3 linked regions of the Hydrogenophilus thermoluteolus genome follow. The protein of the gene in region 2 binds, or shares a complex with, the protein of the main gene of each other region. Links are inferred from orthologs where the notes say so. Each region holds a gene or a part of one and is shown on either strand. Other genes may lie near its edges. The genes, in order: HPTL_RS04680, HPTL_RS05715 and HPTL_RS04675.

Region 1 (4,248 bases), 200 kb from region 2 along the record:
CAGACCGTGAGTACGTTGCGCGGAATGCGAAAGTATTCGACGGTGCGCGCCAACGCAAACGAGTTGGGCGGGATGATGCAGACGTCACCGACGAAGTCGACGAAACTGCGTTCATCGAAATTCTTGGGGTCGACGATCGTCGAATTGATGTTGGTGAAGATTTTGAATTCGTTGGCGCAGCGCACGTCGTAGCCGTAGCTCGAGGTGCCGAACGAGACGACGCGCGCGCCGTCGACTTGCCGCACGAGTTCGGGTTCGAACGGTTCGATCATCCCATACGCTTCTGCCATGCGGCGTATCCAGCGGTCCGATTTGATGCTCATCGTTGCGTTCAGTCGTTCTTGACCACGATCGTGGGCATTTTGTGGGTGAAATCTTTGCCGCGGTCGGCGATCGCGATCGCCACCTGCCGGGCGATTTCTCGATATTTTTCGGCGATCGGGCCATCGGGTTCGGCGACCACGGTGGGCTTGCCGCCGTCGGTCTCTTCCCGGATGCGACGATCCAAGGGCAACGCCCCCAAAAAGGGCACGCCGTAGTCGGCGCACAACTTCTTGCCCCCCCCTTCGCCGAAGATCGGTTCGACGTGACCGCAGTGCGAGCAGATATGCAGGCTCATGTTTTCGATCACCCCCAAAACGGGGACTTGGACTTTTTCGAACATCTTGAGCCCTTTGCGCGCGTCCAACAGCGCGATCTCCTGCGGGGTCGTGACGATCACCGCGCCGGTGAGCGGCGCTTTCTGCGCGAGCGAGAGATGGATATCCCCCGTTCCCGGTGGCATATCGACGATGAGGTAGTCCAAGTCGTGCCACGCGGTTTCGGTGAGGAGTTGCACCAGCGCCTGCGAAGCCATCGGGCCGCGCCAAATCATCGGCGTTTCGACGTCCACCATGAAGCCGATCGACATCGCTTCGATCCCATACGCGGTGAGCGGCTGCATCTTCTTCCCGTCTTCCGAGACCGGATTGTGATGGCCAAGCCCGAGCATTTGCGGAATCGAGGGGCCATAGATGTCGGCATCCAAAATCCCGACCTTCGCCCCTTCTGCCGCCAACGCGAGCGCGAGATTGACCGCGGTGGTGCTCTTCCCCACACCCCCTTTACCCGACGCGACCGCGACGATGTTCGCGACACCGGGCAGCGGCCGTAACCCGGGCGGCACCTTGTGGATGCCGATTTGGCTGGTCACTTCGACAAAAAGCGCCGAAGGGTGCAACGCGTCACGAAGCGCGGTTTCGATCTGCTGCTGGATCGCTACCCATTGACTCTTTGCGGGGTAATCGAGCGCGATCTGGACCGAAACGGCGTCGCCGTCGACCGCGATTTGCCGAACAGCACCGGTGGTCACGTAATCTTTTCCGCGATTGGGGTCGAGGGTTTGCGCGAGGACCTTTCGAACAGCCTCTTGTGTGATCGCCATGTCGCGCGGCTCCTTGTCGAATGCGAACGATGCGTGCGATCATACCACCGTGTGGCAGGAACGATCACCCCTCGAAAAGGAGCGCAGTGAAACGAATCGTCGTGATCGGGGCGGGCGCAGCGGGACTGACCGCTGGTTGGCGGTTGGCGCGTTGGGGGTATTCCGTGATCGTACTGGAAAAGCGTGCGCAACTGGGCGGGGCGCTCGCCGAACTGGCAGAAAATGCGCTTCGTTTCCCAGCCGCCGCTCCGACGTTGAAACAACTCATGCGTACGGGTGTGCTTTCCCTGCAACCGCTCCGTTCGCTTCCGTTCACCTGGGGGGATGACGCCGGAACGCAGCAGTGGTCAATCCCCGCAACCGGTTGGCCCAAAATCGAGGGAACGCCCGTTCCCCACCCCCTCTTTTGGCTTTGGCGGTTGCGGGCGTGGGGGCGTCGCCATCCGGATACGCCGCTCGATGCCTGGTTCCGTATCGCCACTCCGCCCGCGCCGCTCAGCGCTGCGCTCACACAATTGGCTGCCCAATGGTGTGGAGAGTCAGTCACAACCCTGACCTGGCCACGTCTCGCGCCGCTGCTTCGCGCCATCATGCGTTTTTCGGCGCCGCAAAGACATGCGTGGCAGGTAGCGGAAGCTGCCAGCGAATGGTTTGCGGTGGCGCTCGCGCGGCGGATCGGTCTGTTCGGACAGGTGGTACAGATCGCGTCCCCAGTAATGACGCTCACCCCACACGGCGATTCGGGGTGGCGGGTGACCACGGTCGGGCAACTGCACTTCACCGCAGCAGCGGTAGTCGTGGCAACCGAACCGCAGGACGCAGCGCCGCTTTTGCCCGCTGAATTGGGCCGAACAGCGGCGCGGCTGCACCAGTGGCCGCAGGTTCTGCGCTGGGGTAGCGCACGGGCGCTTCCGCAGATGGTTGCCAAACCGGTTCGCATCGCCAGCCATTTGTGGCTTGCCGGCGACTGGTTGCCCCCCATCGGCGCGCTTCCCGGGCTGGAAAGCGCGGTGGCTAGTGGCTGGACCACCGCGCGCGCGGTACGCGCCGCGCTCTCATCCCAGTGAAGGATGGTCGTTCGCGACGAGTCTGCCCCGCTGTAAGGTCAATACCCGCTGACAGCGCGCGGCCAATGCCGGATCGTGGGTGACCAGAACGAGCGTCGCCCCGCTCTCTTGCTGCAGAGAAAAGAGAAGTTCGATCACGGTTTCGCCCGTAGCGGCGTCGAGGTTTCCCGTGGGTTCGTCGGCAAAGAGATAGCGCGGGTTGCACGCAAAAGCGCGCGCCAACGCGACGCGTTGCTGTTCGCCACCGGAGAGCGTCTCCGGGCGATGACTGAGCCGTTCGGCCAAACCGACACGAGCGAGCCACGCTTTGGCTTGCTTTTCCGCATTCCCGTCGCCCTTGAGCCAGAGTGGTAGCGCTACGTTCTCCCACGCGGTGAGGTGGGAGAGGAGCTGGAAATCCTGGAAGACGAACCCAACCGCTTGCTGCCGCCAACGGGCGCGCGCCTCTTCGTCCCACGTGGCGATATCGGCGCGATCGACGACGATCTTTCCGCTCGTAGGCAGGTCGAGCCCGGCGAGCAGGCCAAGGAGCGTCGTCTTGCCGGAACCGGAGGCGCCCACGATCGCGACCGCCTCGCCGTCGTTGATGGTACAGTCTACCGCATCGAGCAAGGTCAAGGTGGTTCCGCTCGGCAGGGTGACCGTTTTCGTGAGATGGATGGCTTCGATCATATGTCGCGTTGCTCTCTTAATCGTCGTCGTCTCTTGAGTGCGATGATAACGGTTGGGTTCCTCAACCGGTTATCGAACAGTCTGGCGCTGGCCAACCCCGACCCGGCGACCACGACCAGTGCTTCAGCGCCGCGTAACGAGGCACCTACGCTCCTCGTCTTCGGCGACAGCCTTTCGGCAGGCTATGGTCTGCGCGCCGGTAACGGTTGGGTCGATCTCCTTGCCGAACGATTGCGCGCCTGCGCGCCGCAGTGGCGCGTGGTCAACGCCAGCGTTTCGGGAGAGACGACCCACGGCGGTCGGGTGCGGCTACCGAAACTGCTCGCCCGCGAACGGCCCCGGTTGGTGATCCTTGAACTTGGCGCAAACGACGGATTGCGCGGTCTGTCACTCACGGCGATGCGGGAAAACCTGGCTGCGATGATCGACGCAGCGCACGGTGCTGGCGCGCAAGTGGTACTCGTTGGCATGCAGATCCCGCCAAACCTTGGCCCCGACTACAGCGAAGCGTTCGCCGCGACCTTTGCGGAATTGGCAGCGGAAAAACGGGTCGCCGGTTTCGTTCCGTTCCTTTTGGCGCCCATTGCGCTCAACCGTGACGCGTTCCAAGCCGATGGGCTCCATCCCACCGCGGAAGCGCAGCCGCTCCTTCTCGAAACGGTCTGGCCTGCTCTCGCGCCGCTCATCCCCTGTCAGGAACTTTCGCGCCGCACCGGGTCGCGGTGACGGATGGGCGTCTGTTGTCACAGCAGCCCCTCGCGCCGCAGGGTCGATTTGAGTTGCGCGAAGAAAACGGGGGCGCTCACCACCCCAGCCACCCCAAATGCCGCCTCCAGCACCACCATCATCGTCAAAATCTCCCACGCGTGGGAGCGGATGCGGTTGCCGATGATGTGGGCGTTCAAAAAGTACTCCAGTTTGTGGATGAAAACGAGCCAACCCAGGGCCAGTACCGCGTCGATCACCGAGACGCTCAACGCCACCAACGTGGTGATGGTGTTCGAGATGAGATTACCCACCACAGGAAGCAGCCCCGCCACAAAAGTGACGACCAGCAGGACTGGGGTGAGCGGCAACGTTCGCCCT
Region 2 (4,496 bases):
GAGAGCCCGGTATGGCAGCGGTGGCATGACCGCTGGCACCACCGGTTCGCCGAATGGCAAACGTGGCGGCGACATCTCCACCGCCACCCTGAGTTGGCCTTCCAAGAGGAGGCAACCGCGACCTTCGTCGCGGAACGGTTGCGCGCGATCGGACTGACCCCGCAGACGGGGTGGGCGAAAACGGGCGTGGTCGCATCGATCACCGGCACCATGGGTGCAGGGCCTACGATCGCGCTTCGTGCCGACATGGACGCACTGCCGCTCGAAGAGGCCAATACCTTCGACCACCGTTCGTGCCATCCCGGCCGTATGCACGCGTGCGGCCATGACGGTCATACCGCGATGCTGCTTGCTGCAGCAGAAGCGATCGCTGCAGAACCCGATTTCGCGGGGACGGTCGTTTTCCTCTTCCAACCCGCGGAAGAGGGGGGCGGGGGGGCGCGCGTCATGGTCGAAGAAGGGGTGCTCGATGCCTTTGCGATCGACGAGATCTACGCACTGCACAACTGGCCGGGTTTGCCGGTTGGCACCTTTGCGGTTCATACCGGCCCGGTGATGGCAGGCACCAAGAGTTTCGACCTGACTTTCCGAGCATCGGGCACCCACGCAGCGATGCCCCATTTGGGTGCCGATCTCATTGTTGCCGCCAGTCAGTTCGTCACGTACGTACAAAGTGCGATCAGCCGTAGGATCCCGCCAACAGAAGCCGCGGTCTTTTCCGTGACGCAGTTCCACGGGGGAACCGCGTACAACGTCCTGCCCGATCGCGTCACCCTTGCCGGAACGGTCCGTGCCTTTTCCGACGCGACGATGCTCCATATCATCGAAACCGCAACGCACTTGGCCACGGCGATCGCAGCGAGCGTCGGCGCCGAAACCGAATGGCGCTGGCACGACGGTTATCCGCCGACCGTGAACGACGCAACCGCTGCCGAAAACGCGGCACGTACCGCCGCGACCGTCGTCGGTGCCGAACGTGTGCTGCGCGACCAACCCCCATCGATGGGGGCGGAAGATTTCGCCTATTTCTTGCAAAAACGCCCCGGCGCGTATCTCTGGATCGGAAACGGGCCAGGGGAGGGCGGGTGCGTGCTTCACAATAGCCGGTACGATTTCAACGATGCGATCCTGCCCCTGGGCGCAGCGTTCTGGTGGCGGTTGGTGCGCGATCGCTTGGCTTCGGAGGGGTGATGCGTTCGTGGCAACGGGGTTGGCACCATTGGCGGCTGTCGCGCGCGCTCCTTGATGGCGCGGGTGGACTCTGGGCGCTCGTTGCAGCGCTCGCCGTTGCAGTCTCCTGCGTTGCATCCGTTGCGTGGCTAAACGACCGCTTGACGTCGACACTGGTGACCGAGGCCGGAGCGTGGCTTGCTGGAGACTTGCAAATCGCATCGTCACGCCCCTTTGCTGCGCGCTGGCACGGGTGGCGCGCGCAGCATCCGGAAATTCGGGTAGCCGAATCGGTCACCACGACGTCGATGGTACGAACGCCGCAAGGTGATCGACAACTCGTCGCGCTGCGTGCGATTGGACCAGGGTACCCGCTGCGCGGCACCATCCGACTCCGTGCAGCGGGATCTACCGATGAAGCGGCGACCGAAGAGAATCCTCGACTCGTGATCGTCGATGCAGCCAATCTGACAAGCAACCAAGCGTGGATCGACGCCCGTCTGTCAGCGCTCTTGGGATTGCGCGAGGGAATGACGTTCGCCCTGGGGCGCAGTGAGGTGGTGGTGGCTGGGATCCTCGAATCGACTCCCGAACAAGGGGCCGATTTTTTGAGTTTTCTGCCCGAAGTCATCGTTTCGACCGAAACGCTCGACGGTTCGGGGCTGATCGCCCCGGGGAGCCGGGCCACTTGGCGCTGGCACATCGTCGCGCCGCAAGCAGCGCTACCCCAGATCAAAGCGGAGATCGAAGCCTTGCTGCAACCGGGGGAACGGCTTGTCGCAGTCGACGAAGCCCAACCGTCGGTCAAGACGCTCCTCGAGCAGGTGCAGCGGTTCCTGCGCTTGGGTACCATCGCTGCTGTGGTACTTGCCGCAGTCGCGGTGGCGCTGGCAGCGCGGCGCGTCGCACTGCAATTGACCCGTCGCGTTGCGGTGGTTCGCGCGCTGGGGATCAGCCGCTTGCGCCTCCTCATGCTCTTGGGGTTGCGCTTTTTGGTTCTGGCGGCACTGGGAGTCGGAGCCGGGTTGGTGATCGGGTGGGGCGCACAATCGCTCTTTGCCGAATTGCTGCAAGCGCTCGTTGCGCACACGGGACTTGCGCCCGCTGCGTTCGTTGCCGGATGGCCGGCTGCGCTGCTTGGTTTCGTACTGGTCGCTGCATTTGTCACACCGTGGCTCGTCTGGCTGGTCCGTCTGCCGCCGATCGCTGTGTTGCGCCACGTCGCGCCGCCCAGCCATCCCTTGGGGTGGCTCGGATGGGTGCTTGCCACCAGTGGGGCTCTTGCCGGCGTCACGGTAGCATTGGCGGGCGAATGGCAGCTCGCAGTGACCGCGCTTGCGGTGATTGCTGCGATCACGTGCGGCTTCGGTGTGTTGGCGATTGTCCTCCTTCGCTTCGCCTACCGTTTTCTGCCGCAGCGGACGCCCACGCCAGTTCGCCTCATTTTGCTCTTTCTCGTGCGCCAGCCCCTGACGGTGGCGATTCAGGTCGCAGCGCTCGCTGTGGGATTGACCGCGATTTGGCTGTTGCTCTTCGTGCGCAGCGACCTCCTGGCGGCGTGGCGCTACCAAACTCCGCCTGATGCGCCGAACCGTTTCGTGATCAACGTGATGCCCGATCAGGTTGCGCCGCTCACGGCACAGTTCGAAAAAGCGGGCATCGCTCCGCCGCGCTTTTGGCCGATGGTGCGCGGTCGATTGCAGTCGATCAACGGCGCACCGATCCCACAAGCGCTTTTGGACGCCAACCCGCGCGCCGAGCGTTTGGCGAATCGGGAGTTCAACCTCACCTGGTCCACCGCTTTGCCTGAGGACAACCGAATCGTCGCCGGGCGGTGGCACGGTGACAGCACGGCGCGCGAAGCCTCGGTAGAGGCGGGATTGGCGAAACTGTTCGACATCAAAGTGGGCGATACGGTGACGTTCGGGATCGCAGGCGAAACGGTGACGGTATCGATCACTTCGATTCGTGCGCTGCGGTGGGAGTCGATGCGCCCCAATTTCTTTTTCATCACCACGCCAGCCGCGTTGGAACATTTCCCTGCAATCTTTATGGCTGCGATTCGGTTGCCACCGCATGAGCGAGCATTCGAACGCACGCTGGTTGCGCAATTTCCGAACGTCACGGTGATCGACGTCGAGCAATTGCGCGCAGAGTTCGAACGGTTGAGTAACGACGTCACCCGCTTACTCGAAGCCGTCTTCGCGTTCGCGTTGGCAGCAGGCGGTCTGGTCCTGCTTTTGGGTTGGGCTGCTGGAGACGAGCGGCGCGCGCAGCAAGTGGCGCTCCTCAGAGCGTTGGGGCTGCAGGAACGCGTTGCCCATCCGTTCCTGCTCGGCGAAGCCGCTACCGTTGGCGCGCTTGCCGCGCTCTTTTCGGTGCTCGCCGCCAGTCTGCTGGGATCGTGGTTGGCGTATCGCCTCTTCGATCTGCTGCTCCCCGTACGCTGGGGGCCGCTTGCGGCTGCTGCGCTGATCGTGGCCGTGCTGGTCGGCATCCTAGGGTGGTGGCGCGCCAAAGGGCTCCTCGCGCAGCCGCCCCTCACGGTGTTGCGCGCAGCGTCACCACAATGACCATGACTGCGTCAGAGGTTGGGGTCGTGCGGCGTTTCGGCGTTGAGGATCGCGAAGACGCCCGCCGCAGCAACCGCCATCCAAAGCAGGAACGCCCCAACCCCCAACCGCTCCCACAGCGCGCCGAAGTAAAAGAGCATCACGAATGCGATAAAAAGGAGCAGGTTGCCGATGAGGCTGGCGTGGCGCTTCCAGTTCATCCTTTGACCTCGTCGAGCGCGTAAGGAAGCGGCGTGAGGGTCGCTTTCGCGCCGTCGGGCGCGCCGATCGCCACGGTGCCTTCCGGGATCACCGATTTCGGGACCGATACAAGCGCCGCATAACCGTCCGGGTGCGGCACGGAAAGCACCACGCGCCCGGCAGTCTGTTCGCCCATCGCCGCACTAAAGCAAGGCGTACCCGCAGCGGGTGGGTCACCCGCGCCCACCACTTTGACCATTCGTCGTTTGACTTCTCCCAAATAGCGGGTACGGGCAATGATCTCTTGCCCAGGGTAACACCCTTTTTTGAAACTGACGCCACCGATGAGGTCGAGATTCACCCATTGTGGCAAGAACATCTCCCGGTTTGGCGGCAAAATCCACGGCCAACCCTCGGCAACGAACGTTGCCCACGTCAGGCCGCTCGTTTCGGCGCCAAGGTCGATCGTTACCTTGCTGCGGAAACGATATTTGAGGAGTGTGCTTTGGAGAAACGGCGCACTTTCGGGATCGATGAGGATCCGAAAAGTGGTCTCCTCGACACGCTCCAACC
Region 3 (4,126 bases), 200 kb from region 2 along the record:
CCCGCCGCGCCAACAATAAACCAACGGGCGCCACGAACGCGGTTTGTCCTGAAACTGGTTTTCGATGTGGTGCGCGATATTTTTCGCCACCCACGCCCCCCCGATTCGCCGCGCTTCGAACGGGGACTGCTGTTTGTAGATCGTACCGACGATCGCCCGTTCCCGGTCGTCCAGCACCGGGCAACTGATCGCGCCGGGAATGTGGTCTTCGGCGTATTCGGCGGGACTACGGGCGTCGATCACCGTATCGAACGCGTCGATCTCCGCTACCGAAACGAGGGGGGCAGTTTCGCGGGGCATTGGCGAACCATGGAGTGGACTCGGGTACTATTATCGCGCAATTCGAACGGGTGTTTTCAAGGAGCGAGCTGGGAATGACAGCAGCGGTACGGTTGACAGCGCTCGCGCACGGTGGCGGCTGCGGGTGCAAGATTGCGCCCGGCGTACTCGAACGGCTCTTGCGGGAGATTCCAACGGGGTGCGTTCCCCCTGAGCTCTTGGTGGGTTATGACAAAACCGACGACGCTGCGGTATGGCGATTGAACGAGACGCAGGCGCTCATCGCCACCACCGACTTTTTCCTTCCCGTCGTCGATGATCCGTTCGACTTCGGCGCGATCGCTGCGACCAATGCGCTTTCCGACGTCTATGCGATGGGGGGACGCCCGATCCTGGCGCTTGCGGTCGTCGGGATGCCCGTCGGAAAACTGCCCGAGGCGGTGATCGCGCAGATTTTCGCGGGCGGCGCTTCGGTGTGCCGCGAAGCAGGGGTGGCGCTTGCCGGGGGCCATTCGATCGACTGCGTCGAGCCGTTTTACGGCCTGGTCGCGCTGGGGCTGGCACACCCCCGGGAGATCAAGACCAACGCCGGGGCGCGGCCGGGCGACCAGTTGATCCTGACCAAACCGCTTGGGATTGGCATCCTCTCCGCGGCGCTCAAGAAGGGATTGCTGACTCCAGACGAATATGCGGAAATGCGGCGGTGGACCACCTGTCTCAACCAGGTGGGAGCCCGTTTGGCCGCCGACCCGGAGGTGCATGCGCTCACCGACGTCACCGGTTTCGGCCTGGCGGGACACGGATGGGAGATGGCGCGTGCAAGCGGTGTGGTGGTGCGTTTCCACGCAGCGGCGCTGCCGGTGTTGCCCGCAGCGCTCCGTTACCTTCGCGAAGGGATCAGCACGGGCGCTGCAACGCGCAACTGGCAAAGCTACGGCAACGCGATCGACCTCTCTGCGCTGCCGGAAGCAAAGCGCGCCTGGTGGCAAGCGGTCGTCACCGATCCGCAAACGAGCGGTGGTCTTTTGATTGCGTGCGCCCCTTCTGCGGTGGAGCGGGTGTTGCGCGCGATCTCGGAGACGCAAGGCGGAGGTGGGGTGGTGATCGGTTCGGTAGTCGCCGGAACGCCAAAAGTTGAGGTATTGCCGTGAACGGATCGGCGCATCGGGCGGTAACCGGTTGGGGGCGTCGCGCGCTGCTGTTAGCAACCCCGATCGTTCTGCTCTGGGGAACTGTCCTCTCCCTCAAACTCACGCCCGCCTTTTTTGCGGGTGTGCTCACCTTTGGTGCCTCTCAGGCGATGACCCAGCGTTTTGCTCGCTCGCCCGCTTTTGCCCGCCATGCGCGTCTCTATTCTGCCGCGGTGGTGGCCGTGGTGACGCTCCTTTTGATCGTCGGATTGGTCGAGTTCGTCTTGTGGGCGCCGCAAGCGATCCCAAAGCTCTTCAAACAGTTGGCGACCACGCTCGAACAGTTACGGGTTCTGCTGCCCGCCTGGGCGAGCTATCTGCCCGATTCGGTTGATACCGTGCGCCGCGAGGTGATCGTATGGCTCAAAGCGAACGCAGCGGCGGTGCAGAGTTGGGGGCTGCACACCGCACGGGGGATAGGGTACGTGATCCTGGGGCTCGTCATCGGTGGGCTGGCGGCCGTTCAGGTTGCCTGGTCTAGCAGCGATGCCCCCAATCCCAAACCGCTTCCCCCTTTGGCGCAGGCCATTTTCGACTACACGCGCGAGCTCGTCGCCAGTTTTACCCAGGTCGTTTTTGCCCAGGTGAAGATCTCTCTGGTGAACACCGCGCTCACCGCCGTTTTTTTGGTGGGGATTTTGCCACTTCTAGGGCGAACGTTGCCGCTCACCCCAGTCCTGCTGGTCGTCACTTTTGTGGCGGGGCTGCTTCCTGTGGTGGGTAATCTCATCTCGAACACCATCACCACGTTGGTGGCGTTGAGCGTCTCGGTGATCGACGCGGTACTGGCCCTGGGTTGGCTCGTTTTCATCCACAAACTGGAGTACTTTTTGAACGCCCACATCATCGGCAACCGCATCCGCTCCCACGCGTGGGAGATTTTGACGATGATGGTGGTGCTGGAGGCGGCATTTGGGGTGGCTGGGGTGGTGAGCGCCCCCGTTTTCTTCGCGCAACTCAAATCGACCCTGCGGCGCGAGGGGCTGCTGTGACAACAGACGCCCATCCGTCACCGCGACCCGGTGCGGCGCGAAAGTTCCTGACAGGGGATGAGCGGCGCGAGAGCAGGCCAGACCGTTTCGAGAAGGAGCGGCTGCGCTTCCGCGGTGGGATGGAGCCCATCGGCTTGGAACGCGTCACGGTTGAGCGCAATGGGCGCCAAAAGGAACGGAACGAAACCGGCGACCCGTTTTTCCGCTGCCAATTCCGCAAAGGTCGCGGCGAACGCTTCGCTGTAGTCGGGGCCAAGGTTTGGCGGGATCTGCATGCCAACGAGTACCACTTGCGCGCCAGCACCGTGCGCTGCGTCGATCATCGCAGCCAGGTTTTCCCGCATCGCCGTGAGTGACAGACCGCGCAATCCGTCGTTTGCGCCAAGTTCAAGGATCACCAACCGGGGCCGTTCGCGGGCGAGCAGTTTCGGTAGCCGCACCCGACCGCCGTGGGTCGTCTCTCCCGAAACGCTGGCGTTGACCACGCGCCACTGCGGCGCGCAGGCGCGCAATCGTTCGGCAAGGAGATCGACCCAACCGTTACCGGCGCGCAGACCATAGCCTGCCGAAAGGCTGTCGCCGAAGACGAGGAGCGTAGGTGCCTCGTTACGCGGCGCTGAAGCACTGGTCGTGGTCGCCGGGTCGGGGTTGGCCAGCGCCAGACTGTTCGATAACCGGTTGAGGAACCCAACCGTTATCATCGCACTCAAGAGACGACGACGATTAAGAGAGCAACGCGACATATGATCGAAGCCATCCATCTCACGAAAACGGTCACCCTGCCGAGCGGAACCACCTTGACCTTGCTCGATGCGGTAGACTGTACCATCAACGACGGCGAGGCGGTCGCGATCGTGGGCGCCTCCGGTTCCGGCAAGACGACGCTCCTTGGCCTGCTCGCCGGGCTCGACCTGCCTACGAGCGGAAAGATCGTCGTCGATCGCGCCGATATCGCCACGTGGGACGAAGAGGCGCGCGCCCGTTGGCGGCAGCAAGCGGTTGGGTTCGTCTTCCAGGATTTCCAGCTCCTCTCCCACCTCACCGCGTGGGAGAACGTAGCGCTACCACTCTGGCTCAAGGGCGACGGGAATGCGGAAAAGCAAGCCAAAGCGTGGCTCGCTCGTGTCGGTTTGGCCGAACGGCTCAGTCATCGCCCGGAGACGCTCTCCGGTGGCGAACAGCAACGCGTCGCGTTGGCGCGCGCTTTTGCGTGCAACCCGCGCTATCTCTTTGCCGACGAACCCACGGGAAACCTCGACGCCGCTACGGGCGAAACCGTGATCGAACTTCTCTTTTCTCTGCAGCAAGAGAGCGGGGCGACGCTCGTTCTGGTCACCCACGATCCGGCATTGGCCGCGCGCTGTCAGCGGGTATTGACCTTACAGCGGGGCAGACTCGTCGCGAACGACCATCCTTCACTGGGATGAGAGCGCGGCGCGTACCGCGCGCGCGGTGGTCCAGCCACTAGCCACCGCGCTTTCCAGCCCGGGAAGCGCGCCGATGGGGGGCAACCAGTCGCCGGCAAGCCACAAATGGCTGGCGATGCGAACCGGTTTGGCAACCATCTGCGGAAGCGCCCGTGCGCTACCCCAGCGCAGAACCTGCGGCCACTGGTGCAGCCGCGCCGCTGTTCGGCCCAATTCAGCGGGCAAAAGCGGCGCTGCG

Evidence for each region.
Region 1: the proteins of HPTL_RS05715 (region 2) and HPTL_RS04680 are in contact, whole or in part, in a cryo-EM structure (PDB 9GE8), measured with the Escherichia coli proteins. The link is inferred for Hydrogenophilus thermoluteolus from one-to-one orthologs.
Region 3: the proteins of HPTL_RS05715 (region 2) and HPTL_RS04675 are in contact, whole or in part, in a cryo-EM structure (PDB 9GE8), measured with the Escherichia coli proteins. The link is inferred for Hydrogenophilus thermoluteolus from one-to-one orthologs.

What each region holds. Positions count from the first base shown.
Region 1 is NZ_AP018558.1:972,467-976,714, reverse strand. Bases 1,321-4,248 are described here. They hold HPTL_RS04680 (ABC transporter ATP-binding protein), read right to left. Parts: upstream 3,163-4,248; coding sequence 2,479-3,162; downstream 1,321-2,478. Other genes in these bases: HPTL_RS04670 (AI-2E family transporter), read right to left, coding at 3,906-4,248; HPTL_RS04675 (arylesterase), read left to right, coding at 3,205-3,888; HPTL_RS04685 (FAD-dependent oxidoreductase), read left to right, coding at 1,510-2,490; apbC (iron-sulfur cluster carrier protein ApbC), read right to left, coding at 1,321-1,423. Also shown: dcd (dCTP deaminase), read right to left, coding at 1-323; more of apbC, read right to left, coding at 332-1,320.
Region 2 is NZ_AP018558.1:1,175,207-1,179,702, reverse strand. Bases 791-3,966 are described here. They hold HPTL_RS05715 (ABC transporter permease), read left to right. Parts: upstream 791-1,190; coding sequence 1,191-3,743; downstream 3,744-3,966. Other genes in these bases: ygfZ (CAF17-like 4Fe-4S cluster assembly/insertion protein YgfZ), read right to left, coding at 3,940-3,966; HPTL_RS05710 (hypothetical protein), read right to left, coding at 3,755-3,943; HPTL_RS05720 (amidohydrolase), read left to right, coding at 791-1,191. Outside these bases: more of HPTL_RS05720, read left to right, coding at 1-790; more of ygfZ, read right to left, coding at 3,967-4,496.
Region 3 is NZ_AP018558.1:970,349-974,474, forward strand. Bases 1,321-4,126 are described here. They hold HPTL_RS04675 (arylesterase), read right to left. Parts: upstream 3,163-4,126; coding sequence 2,479-3,162; downstream 1,321-2,478. Other genes in these bases: selD (selenide, water dikinase SelD), read left to right, coding at 1,321-1,430; HPTL_RS04670 (AI-2E family transporter), read left to right, coding at 1,427-2,461; HPTL_RS04680 (ABC transporter ATP-binding protein), read left to right, coding at 3,205-3,888; HPTL_RS04685 (FAD-dependent oxidoreductase), read right to left, coding at 3,877-4,126. Also shown: tRNA 2-selenouridine(34) synthase MnmH, read right to left, coding at 1-300; more of selD, read left to right, coding at 375-1,320. UniProt on the Escherichia coli protein: TesA is a multifunctional esterase that can act as a thioesterase, lysophospholipase and protease.